DNA from 4 places in the Gellertiella sp. DMC107 genome. Region 4 is predicted to be linked to each of the others. Evidence: predicted binding sites of a transcription regulator. Region 4 holds the regulator's gene; each other region holds the start of a gene.
The links. Region 4 encodes LexA, which represses DNA repair genes until DNA is damaged. Its sites were predicted from a motif close to TGTTCNNNNTGTGTTCNG; they were not measured.
Positions count from the first base shown of each region.

Region 1: ACT54B_RS10460 (PA0069 family radical SAM protein) is a predicted target of LexA. The motif match lies at 2,060-2,077, and genes of this name have one in related genera.
Region 2: ACT54B_RS15215 (metallopeptidase family protein) is a predicted target of LexA. The motif match lies at 2,736-2,753, and genes of this name have one in related genera.
Region 3: recA (recombinase RecA) is a predicted target of LexA. The motif match lies at 2,278-2,295, and genes of this name have one in related genera.

Region 1 is NZ_JBQUZZ010000002.1:1,050,658-1,055,146, forward strand. It holds gene ACT54B_RS10455 (ribonuclease HII) at 1-605, opposite strand, end outside; gene ACT54B_RS10460 (PA0069 family radical SAM protein) at 767-1,924, opposite strand; gene ACT54B_RS10465 (4-(cytidine 5'-diphospho)-2-C-methyl-D-erythritol kinase) at 2,105-2,974, opposite strand; partial or broken gene ACT54B_RS10470 (tetratricopeptide repeat protein) at 3,274-4,489, opposite strand, start outside.
Region 2 is NZ_JBQUZZ010000004.1:286,382-290,870, forward strand. It holds gene leuD (3-isopropylmalate dehydratase small subunit) at 1-514, opposite strand, end outside; gene ACT54B_RS15200 (hypothetical protein) at 635-871, opposite strand; gene ACT54B_RS15205 (HpcH/HpaI aldolase/citrate lyase family protein) at 985-1,896, shown strand; gene ACT54B_RS15210 (DUF1737 domain-containing protein) at 1,893-2,099, shown strand; gene ACT54B_RS15215 (metallopeptidase family protein) at 2,123-2,545, opposite strand; gene ACT54B_RS15220 (hypothetical protein) at 2,808-3,770, shown strand; gene ACT54B_RS15225 (Y-family DNA polymerase) at 3,721-4,489, shown strand, end outside.
Region 3 is NZ_JBQUZZ010000003.1:3,856-8,344, forward strand. It holds gene cckA (cell cycle histidine kinase CckA) at 1-178, shown strand, start outside; gene ACT54B_RS10715 (pseudouridine-5'-phosphate glycosidase) at 252-1,178, opposite strand; gene ACT54B_RS10720 (carbohydrate kinase family protein) at 1,232-2,179, opposite strand; gene recA (recombinase RecA) at 2,422-3,510, shown strand; gene alaS (alanine--tRNA ligase) at 3,667-4,489, shown strand, end outside.
Region 4 is NZ_JBQUZZ010000003.1:272,065-276,553, reverse strand. It holds gene ACT54B_RS12085 (ComEC/Rec2 family competence protein) at 1-1,309, shown strand, start outside; gene lexA (transcriptional repressor LexA) at 1,263-1,985, opposite strand; gene ACT54B_RS12075 (beta-galactosidase) at 2,197-4,212, opposite strand; gene ACT54B_RS12070 (amylo-alpha-1,6-glucosidase) at 4,291-4,489, opposite strand, start outside.

The DNA.
Region 1 (4,489 bases), on a different contig from region 4:
CCATGCAAGCTGATCTGCTGCCGATGGTGGCTGGTCGCATAGCCGGCATGAATTTCGAAGCCATAGGCGGAATAGAGCGTGCCCGCCTGCTCCATCATGCGGTCTCGGGTCACCTTGGCGACGATCGAGGCTGCGGCGATGGAGACCGAACGGCTGTCGCCCTTCACCACCGCCTTGCCGGGGCAGGAAAGCCCCTTTGGCACATCCCGTCCGTCGACGAGAAGGAAATCCGGCCGGACCGCCAGATTGCAGACGGCCCGGCGCATGGCATCGAGACTGGCCTTCAGGATGTCCGTATCATCGATCCGACGCGGTCCGGAAGACGCGATGGCCACCACGGAGGTGGCGAGGATTTCGGTGAAGAGCGCGTTGCGCTGCGCGGCCGAAAGCTTCTTGGAATCATTGAGGCCGTCCGGAATATGGTCCGGATCGAGAATCACGGCAGCGGCGACGACCGGGCCTGCCAGAGGCCCGCGCCCGGCTTCGTCCGCCCCTGCCACCAGGGCATAGCCGTCCCGCATCAACGCCTGCTCCATCCGGAAATCCGGACGGTTGGCGAGAAGCTCGAAAAGTGCGGGAGAATCGGGAGGCGTGCGGCGTGTCATGCGGCGAGACTCGCACGCCTCACCGATCTCCTGCAAGCCCTCGGGCTGGATCGCTTTTCAAAAAAACGATCCACGGGCGGCGGAGCCCGAGGGTGCCGGTCTGCAATCAGGGGTTTGCAGCCGGAGCGGTCGGGGGAGGCGAGGCACCGCCTCCCGCAATCTCAAAGAAGCGAAAGCTGCACGCCCGCTCCGTCCGGCGGGGTGAAGGCATCGTCGCGCAACTGGATCGAGCGGCGCACCAGGCCCAGGCGCTTGGTGGCAAGCTCGAAGCGCCGGCCGATCTGCCAGGCATAGGGGCCGGCCCCCTTCATGCGCTTGCCGAATTCCGCGTCATAATCCTTGCCGTCCCGCATGGAGCGGATCAGGGACATCACGTGCCGGTAACGGTCGGGATAGTGGCGCAGCAGCCACTCCCTGAACAGCGGGCTCACCTCATAGGGCAGCCGGAGCAGCACATAGCTTGCCTCCCGTGCGCCCGCCGCGTGACCCGATTCGAGAATCCGCTCGATCTCGTGGTCGTTGAGGGCGGGAATGATCGGCGCCATCATCACCGCAACCGGGATGCCCGCATCGCTGAGCGCCTTGATCGTGTCCAGCCGCCGGACTGGCGTGGCCGCCCGCGGCTCCATCAGCCGCGCCAGCTTGCGGTCGAGCGTGGTCACCGAAATGCCCACCTTGGCCAGACCCTTGGCAGCCATGCGGGCGAGAATGTCGATATCGCGAAGGACCAGCGCAGACTTCGTGACGATCACCACGGGATGGTTGGCCTTTTCCAGCACTTCGAGGATCTGGCGCATGATGCGCCATTCCTTCTCGATGGGCTGGTAGGGATCCGTATTGGTGCCGATGGCGATGGTGCGCGGCTTGTAGCCCGGCTTGGACAGTTCCCGCTCCAGAAGCCTGGGAGCATCGGGCTTGGCGAACAGCTTGGATTCGAAATCCAGCCCCGCCGAAAGCCCCATATAGCTGTGGGTCGGACGGGCGAAGCAATAGATGCAGCCATGCTCGCAACCCCGATAGGGATTGATCGAACGGTCGAAGGGAATGTCGGGCGACTCGTTTCGGGTGATGATCGCCCGCGGCTTTTCCACCTGCACATCCGTGCGGAAGGGCTCCAGTTCCTCGATGGTCTGCCAGCCGTCATCGAAGGTTTCCCGCTTCTGCAGCTCGAAACGGCCGTCCGGGTTCATGCCCGCCCCGCGCCCGCGCCGCCGGCCGACATCGACCCTGAGCCCCGAGCTGGCGATAAGATGTTCGGCAATGTCAGCCGTATGGGCAGGCGCGAATGCGTCCTGCCCCGCAAGGGCCAGTTCTGTCATCGATCGCTCCTTACCGCCCGCGAGGCCTCGTGACCAATGCGGGCCGGACAGTCCATTCGTCACGTCCGGGGAGAACCCGGCCTTCGGGCAACGCAAACAAGCCCGTCTCAGTGACAAAATTCCTAGCGCAGAAAAGAGAACAATGCAAGAACAAAAATGGTCCGGCTTCCCCTTGGTCGATCAGGACAGGGTGGCTGTCGGCTCTATGAACCAGTCGGGATGATAGTGGCGGAGAATGTTCGCCGCCGCAAAAAGGGAGTGGTCGTCCCCATAGATCCCGAAGCAGGTGGCCCCGGAACCGGACATGCGGGCAAGCACCGCACCGGTTTTTTCGAGAGCCTCGATGACGGTGAGGATGGCGGGTTCCAGCGTCTCGGCAGCCGGTTGCAGATCGTTGCGCAAGGAGGCGAGCCGGGAAAGCGGTGATGCGCCCCAACCCGCCCCGGTCTCCGGCATGGGCGGGTTTTTCTTCTCGGCCAGCAGGCGAAAGATGGCGGGCGTCGAGACGGGCTTCAGCGGATTGACCAGCAGCAGGCCGAACCGGGGAAGGGCAACCGGCTGTAACTCTTCCCCGATTCCCCGGGCGATCAGCGGCCGGGAATGGAGGCACATGGGCACATCGGCGCCGAGGGAAAGCGCCAGCCTCTGGAGCTTCTCCGCATCGGGCCGGGCCTTCGCCAGCCGCATCAGGCCGCGCAGGCAGGCTGCCGCATCGGCGGAGCCGCCGCCGATGCCGGAAGCCACCGGCAGGTTTTTCTGCAGATGAATGTGCACCGGGGGAACACTGTGTCCGTCTTCGGCCAGCAGCGCCCGCAGGCCGTCGCGGGCACGGATGACCAGATTGTCTCCCGGGTCCGAGCCGGAAAGCGCGTCCGCGAAACGTCCGGAGAGGCTGAAGCCATCCGCGTCGCTTCTCTCGAAGGAAAGAAGGTCTCCCGCTTCCGTAAAAGTCACCAGCGTATCGATGAAATGGTAGCCATCGGCACGCTGCCCGGTCACGTGCAGCGAGAGATTGATTTTGGCGGGAGCCCGTTCTTCGAGGCGCGGCATGGGGCTGAGATTCAGTCGACCTTGGCCGGCACCTTGATCACCTGGCCGATCTTCAGCCGGTCCGGGTTCTTCTGGAGTTCCGCATTGAGATCGATGATTTCCCGGCCCAGTTTCCAGTCTCCGAGAAGCCGCTTGGCGATCCGCCAGACGGAATCGCCCTCGACGACCGTATAATCGCCGCTGGAGGCCGGCGCCGGAGCGGCGGCTGTGCTTGCCGTGTCGGCGGCGGGTGCGACGGCGGGTCCCGCATCCGTCTTCGGCGTGTCGCCCTTGGGCGCTTCAGGCTTGACCGGTTGCGCCGGCGCTGCATCGGCCTTGGCCGGCGCGGGCGCCTTGTCTTTCGCAGCGGAGTCGAGCTTTGGCAGCCCATCCTTGATCTTTGCCTGGATCTTGGGAATTTCCGCCGCTTCCGGCTTCATCTCCAGCGCGCGTTGCCACTGGAACACGGCTTCCCGCTCGCGGCCGACCCGCCAGTAGGCATCGCCGAGATGATCGTTGATCGTGGCATCGCCGGCCTTCAGCTCGGCGGCCCGTTCCAGCTCTTCCACCGCTTCGGGGAAACGGCCGAGACGGAAATAGGCCCAGCCGAGCGAGTCGACGATATAGCCGTCATCCGGCCGCAGCTCGACCGCCCGCTTGATCATGTCCAGACCCTCGGTCAGGTTCCGGTTCATGTCCACCCAGCTGTAGCCGAGATAGTTCAGCACCTGCGGCTGTTCCGGGTTCAGCTCCAGTGCCGTGCGGAAATTCGGTTCGGCCTTGTCCCATTCCTTCAGGCGTTCATAGGCAATGCCGCGCTGGAAATAGAGGGACCAGTAATTCTTGTCCTTGCGATTGCCGAGCGACTGGATCGCCTGATCGTAATTGCGCGCCATTTCCCGATAATCCTTGGCATCGGAAAGCACGCTGCCATAGGCGAGATAGCTGCGAATGTCCGTCGGATCGCTGGCAATCAGCGCTTTCAGGTGCTTGCGGGCCTCGTCCTGCTTCCCCGTACTGGCAAGCGCGAGGCCAAGCTGCAGTTCGGAAATTCGGCGGAGCGGCGAGGTTGCCGGAACCTGCTTGTAGAATTCGATCGCCTTGTCTGACTGGTTGGTGTTCTCCGCAAGCCCGCCGAGCAGAACCAGCGTGTCGGCGCTGTCGGGGTCCAGCGCATGGGCCATGTTGAGGTAAAGCGAGACGGCCTCGTCGGCGCCCTGGCGGTTCAGCGCGCTGCCGATGGAAAAGAGCACGGCTGCCGCGCCTTGCGCGGCGGTCTGAACCTGCTGTGCGGGCTTGCCGCCCTTCTTCAGTTCTTCGCCAAGCGCCTTCAGCGGCGCATAATTGTTGATCAGCTGGTCGCCGGTCGCGATGGTGTCGAGCGCCTTCTGCAGGTTGCCGTCGGCTGCCTCCAGGCGCGCCAGCGCCATCACGGCGCGAATATAGGTATCCGGGGCCGTCGAGCCGCCATCCTTGTCGATCACGGCGGATTTCAGCAAGGTCCGCGCCTTGTCCTTGTTGCCGGCCGCAGCCGCA
Region 2 (4,489 bases), on a different contig from region 4:
TCAGCAGGCAGTGACGCTTGAAGGCGTCGATCTCGAAGGAGACACGACCGCCATCCGGACCGGTGATTTCCTGGCTTTCCAGGTCAACCGTCAGCACGGCATTCGAGCCGCGCTCGGCGTCATCCATCAGCTTGGACAGGTTTTCCGGGCTGACCACGATCGGCAGGATGCCGTTCTTGAAGCAGTTGTTGTAGAAGATGTCGGCGAAGGACGTGGAGATCACGCAACGGATGCCGAAGTCGAGCAGCGCCCACGGCGCGTGTTCGCGCGAGGAACCGCAGCCGAAATTGTCGCCGGCGACCAGGATCTGCGCATTGCGATAGGCCGGCTTGTTCAGCACGAAATCCGGGTTTTCCGAACCGTCTTCCTTGTAACGGGCTTCGGCGAAGAGACCTTTGCCGAGACCGGTGCGCTTGATCGTCTTCAGGTAATCCTTGGGGATGATCATGTCGGTGTCGATGTTGACGACCGGAAGGGGCGCGGCAACGCCGGTGAGCTTGACGAACTTGTCCATGGATCTGGGCCTTCACGCGTTTCAGGAATTCTCTTGGGCCATAGAGGAATTCCGCGGAAATTTGAAGGGGAATCTTTTGTCTCCCGGCCGGAAAGGCCGGGTCGGCAAAAGCCTCGACGATCACATGTCGATGATGGTCCCGCGTCCGTCGTTCCAGATACGGGTGACGCGTTCACCGGGACGCTTGGCTTCGGTACGGACATGGACCGGCTTCGGCTGCGGCATCATCGCCCGCGCGGCCATGGTCAGCGACAGGATCGCCGCAAGAACCAGCCCGAAAGACAGCGTTACGAAACCGAGAAAGCCGAGAACCACAACACTGCCGGCCGCAAAGAGAAGGGAGAGGAGACCGTGCATGACAAAATCCTTTCGTTAAGTTCCATATGGTCCCGGCATGGCCTGTCCGCAAGGGGGAGGCCTTTCCTGATCGCGCGGCTTGCGCGGACTTCGAAAGCTTGGCAAAACGGGCCATGCGCATCACCCGTTCGTCCCGTCCGCTTGTTCCCCGCCGCTCGGCGCTCAGCATTCCAGCCGTCAATCTGCGGGCGCTGGAAAAGGCCGCGACCCTTTCTGCCGATGTTTTCATCCTCGATCTGGAGGATTCTGTGGCAGAGGAGAAAAAGAACGAGGCCCGGGACAATCTGAAACGCTTCTTCGGGGCCCTTCCGTCAGACAGGCAGGCGGAATTTGTCATCCGGATCAATTCGGCCGACAGTATCCATCTGGGCGCGGATCTGGAAACGGTTCTGGCCTGCGGACCGGATGCAGTGTTGTTGCCGAAGGTGGAAACGCCCCGCGTCATTCTCGACGTGGCAGACAGGCTTTCCGAAGCCGACGGTGCGGACGCCATGCGCATCTGGGCCATGATCGAGACCCCCCGGGCGGTTCTGAATGCCGCGCTGATTGCCGAGGCGGCCCATACGCCGGATGCACGACTGGAAGCCTTCGTCATCGGCCTCAACGATTTGCGCAAGGATACCGGCGTCTTGCCGGAAAAGGGCCGGCAATACCTCGTCCCATGGATGATGCAGATTCTTCTGGCAGCCCGCGCCTACGGCCTCGACGCGCTGGACAGCGTCTCCAACGACTTCCGCGACCTCCCCGCTTTCGAGGCGGAATGTCAGCAGGGCCGGGCTATGGGTTTCGACGGAAAGATGCTCATTCATCCTGCCCAGATCGAAGCGGCAAACCGCTGCTTTGGTCCGTCGGAGCAGGCACTTGAAGAGGCTCGCCGTATCGTCTCGGCCTTTGCAGATCCGGCAGCAGCCGGTCTCGGCGTCATCAATATGGACGGACACATGGTCGAACGCCTGCATCTTGAGCAGGCCGGGCAGCTCATCGCCCTTGCCGATCGCATCGCTTCACGAAAGGACAGCCCATGAAACTCTACCGTTTTCTGACGGGGCCCGACGATTCCGCCTTCTGTCACCGTGTGACCGCTGCGCTCAATGCCGGATGGGAACTGCATGGCGCCCCCAGCCTGACCTTCAACCAGGAAGCCGGCAAGACCTATGCCGGCCAGGCTGTCGTCAAGGATGTACCGGGCAAGGATTATACGCCCGACATCAAGCTGTCCGACTATTAGGAATGGGGCGATGGCGAGCGCGCCTAGGGCACGCTCGCCTCGATCCGCTCTATGTCCTCGTCCGACAGGCCGAAATGATGGCCGATCTCGTGGATCAGCACATGGGTGATGATATCGCCCAGCGTCTCGTCATTTTCCGCCCAGTAATCCAGGATCGGTCGACGGTAGAGAAAGACCCGGTTGGGCATGTCGCCGGTTTCCATGGAGAAGCGCTCCGTCAATCCCCGCCCCTCGAAGAGTCCGAGCAGATCAAAGGGTGTTTCGAGCGCCATGTCCTCGAAAACGTCATCTGAAGGAAAGTCCTCCACCTCGATGACCAGATTGCCGGTCAGCAGGCGGAATTCCTCCGGCAACTGGCCAAAGGCCTCGATCGCAAGCGATTCGAAGGTACTGAGTGTCGGCGCATGTTTTTCGCGCCAGTCTTCGGTCTGGTCTATGCGGGCCATTCTGCCTCCTTGGAATTTCCATATAGGCCCATCCGGAAAAATTTTCGAGTATAAGCGATCACGGCATAAGGCGGCGGGAAGGCAATATTTCCGTAGCGTTAATGGCGGAGAGGAGATTTCTCTTCCCGGCTTCCCTTCCCGCCCAGGCCGCCAAGCACCGTTGACTCTTCGGCCCGCTTCTGGAATCTATTAGAACATAAAGGGAACAAACGGCAGATAGCCCACGTTCCCCGTCAACAGTCATCGAAAACAGGAGCACGTCATGGCGAAGGAGGCCCTGGCGCGGGAGAGACTTTGCGCCTTGCGCGAAACCATCGCCCGAATGGAAGGAAAGCCGGTCGCTTCCCTCGATCCGGAGGGTATGGAAGCGTCCGCGACCAAAGCTTCCCGCCGCTCCGGGGAAGACACCGGAAAGGAGCGCGCAAATTTTGCCATTCCTCCCCTGGCTGGAGCGCTTCCGGGCGGCTTGCCCAGAGCGGGCATGGCCGAAATCCGCAGTACCGAACTGCGCAATGCCGGCGCGTCTACAGGGCTTGCTTTGTCTTTCTGTGCCTTCATGGCCCGGGAAGAGGAGGCGCGGGGCACAGAGCCTGCCTTTCTCTTCATCGGAGAGCGGAGCGTTGCCCGAGAAGCAGGCGAGCCCTTTGCGGCCGGTCTGGCCGATCATGGGCTCTTTTCAGTCCGCTTTCTTCAGGCTTTTCCAAAGCGTCTGGAGGACGCGCTCTGGCTTGCAGAAGCGGCCCTTGCCAGCCGTGCTTTTCGGGCAGTGATCCTTGAAATGATGGGCAATTCCCCGCGCTTCGGGCTGGGAGAAAGCCGTCGTCTCAGCCTTAGGGCCCGCCATGCGGGAAGCCTGCTTCTTCTGTTGCGTCAGGGCGGCGCGGAAGAGGCGGGCAGCACGCTGTTTCGTCTGGAGGCGGCGCCTTCCGCCTCCGGATATTACCGGTTGCCGGATGGACGCCCCTTGGAGGGCACCATCGGCGCACCGGGATTTGCACTTCGGGTGGAAAAAAGTCCGGATCCGGCCTTGCCTCCCCTCTCCACGGCCACAGCCATCGAATGGAACGCCCATGAACGCCTTTTCGCCCTCCCCGATGCCAGCATCCCTCCTGTCCGCAACCCGGCCGGACCAGCGAATCCTGGCGCTCGCCTTCCCCCGGCTGTCGACAGACCGGATCGCGCGCAAGCGATGGGGTCCGTCGTGGCGTTCAGCCACGCCTCCTGACCGTCCCCCCCTTGTAGCCGCGGGGCGTGAACGCAACACCATGCGGCTTGTGGCCCTGGATGAAAAGGCCTCCGCTTTAGGCCTCAAAAGAGGACAGGGCCTTGCGGAAGCCCGTGCCATGTGCCCCGGTCTCGATACGGTTGCATCGGACCCGCAGGCAGACCGTCAATTCCTGCACGCCCTGGCCGATTGGTGCAGCCGATACACGCCCCTTGTTGCCAGGGATGGCGATGACGGGCTTTTTCTCGACATTACCGGCTGCAGTCATCTCTTCGGGGGAGAGGAAGGGCTTCTCGACGATCTGGCCCTGCGGCTTTCGGGAATGGGCCTGGACGTCAAGGCAGCCATTGCCGATACCCCCGGGCTTTCCTGGGCCATCGCGCATTTCGAACAAGGTCAGAGCGCGGGCTCCCGCATCGTTTCCCGCCAGAACGGAGCGGATCGCCTTGCCAAACTCCCTGTCCAAGCCCTCCGCCTGAATCCTGCCGTCGTGGAGGGCTTGCTGAAAGCAGGGCTTCGTGATGTTGGCAGCCTGATGGCCCTGCCGCGAGCGCCTCTCTGCCGTCGGTTCGGGCCTACGCCTCTCCTGCGTCTCGATCAGGCGCTCGGGCGCGAGGATGAACCCATTTCACCCCGCCTTCCGGTTGCCGGCCTCTCGGCGGAACGCCGTCTCTCCGAGCCCGTGACGCGCGAAGAAGACTTGCTGTTCCTGGCAGGAG
Region 3 (4,489 bases), 270 kb from region 4:
GTTGACCGAGCTGCGGAAGAACTATCCCGACCTCAAGTTCATTTTCGTTTCGGGCTATGCCGAGGATGCCTTTGCCCGCAACCTGCCCGCCGATGCCAAGTTCGGCTTCCTGCCCAAGCCCTTCTCGCTCAAGCAGCTTGCCGAGGCGGTCTATGAAATGCTGGACGGCAAGAACTGATCCGGCAGAGTCCCGGTGAGACAAGAAAAAGGCGGCTCGTGGGCCGCCTTTTCAATGTTCTGACCGGATCGGTTCAGAGCGCCATGGCAACCGCGATTTCGGCGGCCAGATGGGCATTGTTTTCCACGAGGGCGATGTTGGTGCGCAGCGAGCGGCCCTCGGTCAGGTGATAGATGCGGTCGAGCAGGTATGGCGTGACGGCCTTGCCGACAATATCGTTGTCTTCGGCATCGGAAAGGGCGCGACCGATATAGATTTCCATTTCCTCGCGCGGAATTTCCGCCGCTTCCGGCACGGGATTGGCGACCAGCATGCCACCATCGATGCCGAGCTGATCGCGCGTCTTCTGGAAATTGGCGATGGCGGCCGGGCTGTTCAGCATCAGCGGCGAGGGCAGGCCGGAACCGCGCGACCAGAAGGCCGGGAATTCCATGCTGTCATAGGTCACGACCGGCACGCCCCGGGTTTCCAGCACTTCGAGCGTCTTCGGAATGTCGAGGATCGCTTTCGCCCCGGCGCAGACGACGATGACGGGCGTGCGGGCAAATTCCTCCAGATCGGCGGATATGTCGAAGCTGAGTTCCGCACCCCGGTGTACGCCGCCGATGCCGCCGGTGGCGAACACCTTGATGCCGGCGCGGGCTGCGGCAATCATCGTCGCCGCAACGGTGGTGGCGCCGGTGCGGCGCTCCGCAATCGCAAAGGCGAGATCGGCGCGGGATACTTTCATGGCGCCCTTGGTCTGGGCGAGCTCCAGCAGGTCTTCCTTTTCGAGGCCAATATGCAGCGTGCCGTGAATGACGGCGATGGTGGCCGGAACGGCGCCTTCCTGCCGGATGATCGCTTCCACGCTTTCCGCCATATGAAGATTGCCGGGATAGGGCATGCCGTGCGTGATGATGGTGGATTCCAGCGCAACGATGGGCGCGCCGCGGGCCTTGGCGGCGGCGACTTCACGGGAAAAGGAAACGGGAAGGGACTGGGAGATCGGTCGGGTCATCGGTTCTATCCGGAGCAGCGGGCCTTGAGAGGCAGGCCCGGGGTTGACGCTATTCAAGACAATATTTCGGCGCGAGGCACAAGGGGCAGCACGGCGGCAAGGCTTTCTGGCGAAAGATCGGGCGCGCAGGCCAGTGGCGATGCCAGCGTGATGCGGGCCGCGGCGGTGCCCCAGCGGATGGCTTCCGAAAGGGGGAGGCCATGCATCCGGGCGGACAGGACGCCCGCCGCAAAGCTGTCGCCGGCACCCGTGACGTCCGCGATCCTGTCGGCAGGAGGCGGGGTAAGGCCGACAGCTTCGTTTTCATCAAACAGGACGGTCTGGCGTGCGCCGCGGGTGACCGCGCCCCCCTTCAACCCGGCCCGGCGCAGAAGCTTCGGCCAATCTGCCGCGCTTTCCGCCCGCTCGCCGGCGATGGCGGCCGCCTCGGCCTCGTTGAGAAAAAGGGCGGAGAGCGCGGACAGGATCGGCCGGTACCGCACCACCTTGGCTGGCGATATGGCAATGCCCGCCAGGGAAAGTCCTCGTCCTTCCGCTGCGCGTCCGATGGCCACAAGGGTTTCCTGCGGCAGGTTCGCATCGACCAGCAACAGGTCAGCCTTTGCAAGACGGTCCCGCATCTGGCGCGCCTCGATCCGGCGCGGGCCAAACAGCCGGTAGAGCTCCATATCGGCGAGCGCAATCACGAGATTGCCGTCTGCCTCGAGAATGGCCGTGTAGCTGGGCGTCTTCCGGTCGAGAAAAACCATGGGGTGGTGATCCACGCCCGCCAGGGCGGCAGCCTCGGCAACGGCCTCGGCCTCGCGGTCGCCGCCCAGCGGGGAGACCATGGAGACGGCATGTCCGAGTCTTGCGAGATTGCGCGCGGCATTGAAGCCGCCGCCACCCGCTTCCTCGAACCAACTGCCCGGATTACTGGCGCCGGGCACGGTTTCGCCGCCGATCCGGCCGCGCCGGTCCATGTGGGCGCCGCCCAGAACCAGTATGGATGATCCCCTCATGAGCCCTCGTTGTCTCCCTGGCGCCGCGGACGATTCGCGGGCCTCCGCTCCTCCCGGCCTCGCTCTTCCCGACCTTTCTGAAGCGCGTTCCGGCACTCGAAAACAAAATAAGAACAAACGCTTGTTTGTCTTTCTGTTTCAAGGGCATGATCGGCTCTTGAAATAGCGGAACAAAAAGAGTACATACAGGCCATGGGAAGCTTCGTTGCCTGTGCAGCTTCAATAACCTAAAGGTGGATCATATGTCACAAAATTCTTTGCGGCTTGTAGAGGACAAAACGGTGGATAAAAGCAAGGCACTGGACGCGGCTCTCTCCCAGATCGAACGGGCGTTCGGCAAGGGATCGATCATGAAGCTCGGTTCCAATGAGAATGTCGTGGAGATCGATACCGTATCGACGGGCTCGCTGAGCCTCGATATCGCGCTTGGCATTGGTGGCCTGCCCAAGGGCCGCATCATCGAGATTTACGGCCCGGAAAGCTCGGGCAAGACGACGCTTGCCTTGCAGACCATTGCGGAAGCGCAGAAGAAGGGCGGTATCTGCGCCTTCGTCGACGCCGAGCACGCGCTCGACCCGGTCTATGCCCGCAAGCTGGGTGTCGACCTGCAGAACCTCCTGATCTCGCAGCCGGATACGGGCGAGCAGGCGCTCGAAATCACCGATACGCTGGTGCGCTCCGGCGCCATCGACGTGCTGGTGGTCGACTCCGTGGCGGCGCTGACGCCGCGGGCGGAAATCGAAGGCGAGATGGGCGACAGCCTGCCGGGCCTGCAGGCCCGCCTGATGAGCCAGGCGCTGCGCAAGCTCACCGCCTCCATCTCCCGGTCCAACTGCATGGTGATCTTCATCAACCAGATCCGCATGAAGATCGGTGTGATGTTCGGTTCGCCGGAAACCACCACAGGCGGCAACGCCCTGAAGTTCTACGCCTCCGTTCGTCTCGACATCCGCCGCATCGGTTCCGTCAAGGAGCGCGACGAGGTGGTGGGCAACCAGACCCGCGTGAAGGTGGTCAAGAACAAGATGGCGCCTCCCTTCAAGCAGGTGGAATTCGACATCATGTATGGCGAAGGCGTGTCCAAGACGGGCGAACTCATCGATCTTGGCGTAAAAGCCGGTATCGTCGAGAAGTCCGGCGCCTGGTTCTCCTACAACAGCCAGCGCCTCGGCCAGGGTCGCGAGAATGCGAAGACCTTCCTGCGCGACAATCCGGATCTCTCCCGCGAGATCGAGATGGCTCTGCGCCAGAATGCAGGGCTGATTGCCGACCGCTTCCTCCAGAACGGCGGTCCGGATGCCGGAGAAGACGATGGTGCGGGCGATATGTAACGCCTTCGCCTCACCTTTATTTTAGAAAAACGGCCGTGGATCGCCCGATCCCCGGCCGCTTTCGTTTGTCCTGCTGGACAGGGCCAAGAGGGGGCGATAAAAGCCAATGGTTTTTATGGAATGGTTCCGCCGGAGGGCGGCTATGAAGGGCGTATCATGAGCGGTGTGAATGAAATCCGGTCGACCTTTCTCGACTACTTCAAGAAGAATGGCCACGAGATCGTCTCGTCGAGCCCGCTCGTGCCGCGTAACGATCCCACATTGATGTTCACCAATGCGGGCATGGTGCAGTTCAAGAACGTCTTCACCGGTCTGGAACATCGCCCCTATTCCACGGCAGCCACGGCGCAGAAATGCGTGCGTGCCGGCGGCAAGCACAACGATCTCGACAATGTCGGCTATACCGCGCGCCACCACACCTTCTTCGAGATGCTCGGCAACTTTTCTTTCGGCGACTATTTCAAGGAGAGCGCGATCGAGCTTGCCTGGAACCTGATCACCAAGGAATTCGGGATCGACGCCAAGCGTCTGCTGGTCACCGTTTATCACAATGATGACGAGGCTTTCGGGCTCTGGAAGAAGATTGCCGGTTTCTCCGACGACCGGATCATCCGCATCCCGACCTCCGACAATTTCTGGGCCATGGGCGATACGGGTCCCTGCGGCCCGTGCTCGGAAATCTTCTACGATCACGGCGACCATATCTGGGGCGGCCCTCCGGGTTCGCCGGAAGAGGATGGCGACCGCTTCATCGAAATCTGGAACCTCGTCTTCATGCAGTATGAGCAGGTGACGAAGGAAGAGCGCGTCTCGCTGCCGCGTCCGTCCATCGATACCGGCATGGGCCTGGAGCGTGTCGCCGCCCTGCTGCAGGGCAAGCACGACAATTACGATATCGACCTGTTCCGCGCGCTGATTGCCGCATCGGTGGAGCATACGGGCGTACCGGCCGAAGGCGAGCGCCGGGCGAGCCACCGCG
Region 4 (4,489 bases):
CGCCTGGATCATCCTGATCCAAAGCCCGTCCGCCGGGTTGTCGGCCAGTTTTCAGCTTTCCTTTTCCGGTACGATCGGATTGATAGCCGTGTACGAAGCCTGGGCGAGGTGGGGGAAGCCCCAGAGGCCGAAGTCCCGCCATCCTGTGCTCAGTGCCGTCGGCCGCGGGGCCCGGCTATTGACCGGGATCGCCGCGACGGCGCTTGTGGGCGGTCTGTCCACGGCCATTTTCTCCATGGCCCATTTCCAGCGTTTCCCGCTGCAAGGCTTCCTCGCCAACATGCTGGCGGCCCCCCTTCTCGATATGCTGGTCATGCCCATGGCGTTGGCAGCCATGCTGCTCATGCCTGTAGGACTGGATGTCGTGCCCCTGAAGCTTATGGGGCTTGGACTGGGCGCTGTAATTGCCGTCGGGAATAAGGTGGCGGCAATCGGCGGCGAACTTACGGTGCTCCCGATTCCCGCTTCGGCATTTTTATGTGCCGGCTCAGGATTTCTGATTTTATGCCTCCTGCGTACCCCGCTGAGGATCTCGGGACTTGTGATTCTGCTCGCAGCCGGATTTCTCTATGCTTTGGAGCCCCGTGAAAAACCGCCTGACCTTGTTCTGCACGAAGGGGGAGAGGTGGCCGCCTTTGTCTCGTCCGGACGCCTCTGGACTGCGGATCCCTCAGGCCAATCCTTTGTTACGGACCAGTGGCAAAGACTATATGGTCTGGGCGACGTCATGCCACCCCTGACGGTCGAACCCGACAGTGCAGGCCGGAAGGACCAACCGGATGACCGCTATCGGCCCTTGACGGATACGGAAGAGATCGTTGAACGCGGTCTGCTGGCAACCACAATCGACCTGCTCTCCGGGCAGCGCTTTGCCTGCAAGGATCGATCCTGGTGCATTGGAAAGGCGGCAGACCATACCGTCGCGCTTGTCGTCAACAGCATCTATACGGGCATTGCCTGTGATCTTGCGGATATCGTTGTGGCCAGAACCGGAAGAGGTTTCACGGAATGCCGCTCGGGCGCGCTGCTGATCAGCCGAGATACTCTCCGCATGACCGGTTCAGAGGAAATCCGCTTCGACGAGGCTACGGGGGCAGTCGTGATCAAACCGTCCTATACGCGTCTCGACCGACCCTGGCTCGCCAACAGAACCTATGACTGGCACACCGGAGGCCCAAGGAATCCCGTCCCCGAGACCCTGCAGCGGCTCCTCACAGGTGCGGAGCCTAACGCAGGCTCGAACCGACCCCTGGCAGTCCTGCCTAGTGATAGCGACGAATCAGGCCGACCAGTTTTCCCTGAACCTTGACCCGATCGGCCGCGAAAATGCGCGTTTCATAGGCGGGATTCGCCGCTTCGAGCGCGATGGACGCGCCTTTGCGCCGAAACCGCTTCAGAGTCGCTTCCTCGTCATCAACCAGCGCCACGACAATATCGCCGGGGGTCGCACTGGCGGTATTGCGAATGATCACCGTGTCTCCATCCAGGATACCGGCATCGATCATCGAGTCGCCCTTGACTTCCAGCGCATAATGGTCGCCGCTCGCCAGCATCTCCACTGGCACGGAAATCTCGTGCGTGTTGTTCTGGATCGCCGAGATCGGGACACCGGCGGCGATACGGCCCATGACCGGCACTGCAACCGTCGTCGCATCATTGGCAGGAGCGGGGGCGGGCTTTGCCGGAGCGGGAGCTGGCTGCGGTTTTCCGAGACTGCCTTCGATCACGCTCGGCGAAAAGCCGCGGCGCGGCTGCAAGCTGGGCGTATAGGCCTCCGGCAGTTTGATGACCTCGAGCGCCCGGGCCCGGTTGGGCAGGCGGCGAATGAAGCCGCGCTCTTCCAGGGCCGTGATCAGCCGATGAATCCCGGACTTCGATGCAAGGTCCAAGGCATCCTTCATCTCATCGAAAGAAGGCGGAATACCCGACTCCTTCATTCGCTCGTGAATGAAGAGCAGCAATTCCTGTTGTTTGCGCGTCAGCATCTCGCCAATCCCCAGAATCGTGAAACAAATCCAGAACGGACCCTATATGTTCCATTTGTGTTCCGCAAGTGGCAAATATTCGATTAAAGCCAGCAAAGGATCGATGAAATTTTTATATGTTTCCCCAAGGGTGAGAAAGCGCCACCGCCCGGGTCCCGATAAGGCCCCGGACGGGTGGAACGAGCGGCTCAAATCCGGCTCATGCGGCGTTTCAGCCTTGTCTCCATATGGTGACACCGCAGGGCGCAATTGCCTTTTCGCCCACGAGAATATCCGCCTTCGCCGGCAGCTCCAGATCCGTGGTCTCGCTCCCGAAATTGAACGCGAAGCTCAGCTCGCCCCGCCGGACAATCCGGATGTCGCCAAGATCCGGCATCCATGCGACACCCGCCCAGTCCAGTGAGTCGCGCATCAGAGCGTGAAGGAAATCGGGCGTGGGGATCGTCGCGAGATAGCGGGCCTTGTCATTTCCGACGATGGCGGGCGCTCCGGTACGATAGGGTCCCTGGAACGTAGCCAAGACCGGCTCGTCCGTTTCGATAGTTTCCCGCCAGGTACCGGCAGCGAACTGTCGATTGCCGAAAAGCACGGGTTCACCGAGAGCCGAGGGCAGGCTTTCCACACGAACCACCTTCAGGGAGAGAAGATCGCGGAGCGGCCCCGGGGGAAGTCCGTCCGGAATGTGCATGTCTCCTGTCTTGCTGCCGGAGCGGGGGCCGAACAGCACCTTCGCCCCGGAAGCCTGGAGGCGAGCGATGAAGCCGGGATCGGCGATCAGCAGATCCGGACACAGCACCAGCCGGTAATCCGAGACATCGCTGGACTGATTGATAATGTCCACATCCACGCCATGGCGGGAAAGGGCTGCATACCAGTCCAGGCAAAGCGCGGACGCGGAATAGGTTCTTCCTTGCGGAAGTGCCCGGCTCGCCCATCGCGATTCGTAATCCATGAGAAGGGCAACAGACGCCTTCGCCTTGGTCTGCGCGGCAGGCAGGCATTTTCGCTCGGCTGCCACGAGGGCGGTTTCATGAAAGGCCTGATCCGGGGTCGAATCCGGCAGCAGCAGGCCGGCATGAAACTGTTCCTGCGCAAAGGGGGCCTGACGCCAGCGGAAATACGCCACCATATCCACCCCATGCGCATAGGCGAGCCATGTCCACAAGCGCACCATTCCATCGTCGGGCGACTGGTTATGCGCGGCCCAGTTCACGGGGCCGGGCTGCTGTTCCATCACCCACACGCGGCCTTTTCCGGTGGCGCGATAAAGATCGTGGTTGAAGGCGACCTGGTCGGGATCGCCGGTGCGCAGCCTCCGTTCCTTTTCCGCATTGGAGAGGCGCCCATTGATCAACCCGCCCATCGGATAAACGTCCCACGAGGCGACATCGAGGTCCGCCGAGAGTTTGAAATGATCGAAGTCGATGTTGTGCGACATGAAATTATGCGTCACTGGCCGACCGGGCGATCCGGCGCGAATAATGTCGACCTGCTGGCGATTGAAGCGCACGACCTGATCGGACGAGAAGCGCACGAAATCCACCAGATGGGTCGGGCTTGGTTCCTCCACGACCTGAAGGGGCACGTCCACCTCCTCGAAGGATCGGTAGCGCATCGACCAGAAACGCGTACCCCAGGCGGTGTTCAGCGCGTCGATCGTGCCATACCGCGCCTCGAGCCACTGCCGGAAGGCGCGATGTGCGCTTTCGGAGTAGCTGTAAATGGTGTCGTGGTCGCCATATTCGTTATCCGTCTGCCAGGCCTTGACGAAAGGATGATGCCCATACCGGTCCACGAAAGCGCGGGTAATCCGGCCCGCCTCGCGGAAATAGGTTTCGCTCGAGAAGCAGTAGTGACGTCGTGCGCCGAAGCGCCGCTGCCGACCGTCCGGACCGACGGCAAGGATATCCGGGTACCGGTCCACCAGCCATTTCGGCGGCGCGGCCGTGGGCGTCCCGAGAATGACCTTCAGCCCGGCTTTGCCGAGGATGTCGATCGCCTCGTCCATCCATCCCCAATCGAACTGGCCGGGCTCGGGCTCGATCAGCGCCCAGCTGAACTCGCCGATCCGAACCCAATCGAGCCCGAGGTCAGCCATTCGGGCGGCATCCTCACCCCATTTTTCCTTGGGCCATTGTTCGGGATAGTAGCAGACCCCAAGCTCGAGCCGGTCGGGAGCGATATAGGGGGAGGGAGGAACGGATTTGCCGGGCTCGGTGACTGACACGGGCGCAAGCTCCTTGCATGGATGTGCACATTCGAAGGCAGGCGTTGCAGCCATGCCGGTTCAGATTTCGGGTGTGGTTCAGCGGTCCGCGCGAACCAGGCTGGCGGAGAGCACGAGATAGGCGGCAGAAGTCCATGCAAACGCGGGATCGCGCAAACCGCGACCCGACAGCGCATCGAAATTCTCTGCAAGACCGTTGAGCGAGGCCAGCCTGCAGAAACGCCGGGCGATCTCGTCGGCGAGCTCGCGTTCGCCCTGCCGGCGCAGGCCGTCCCAG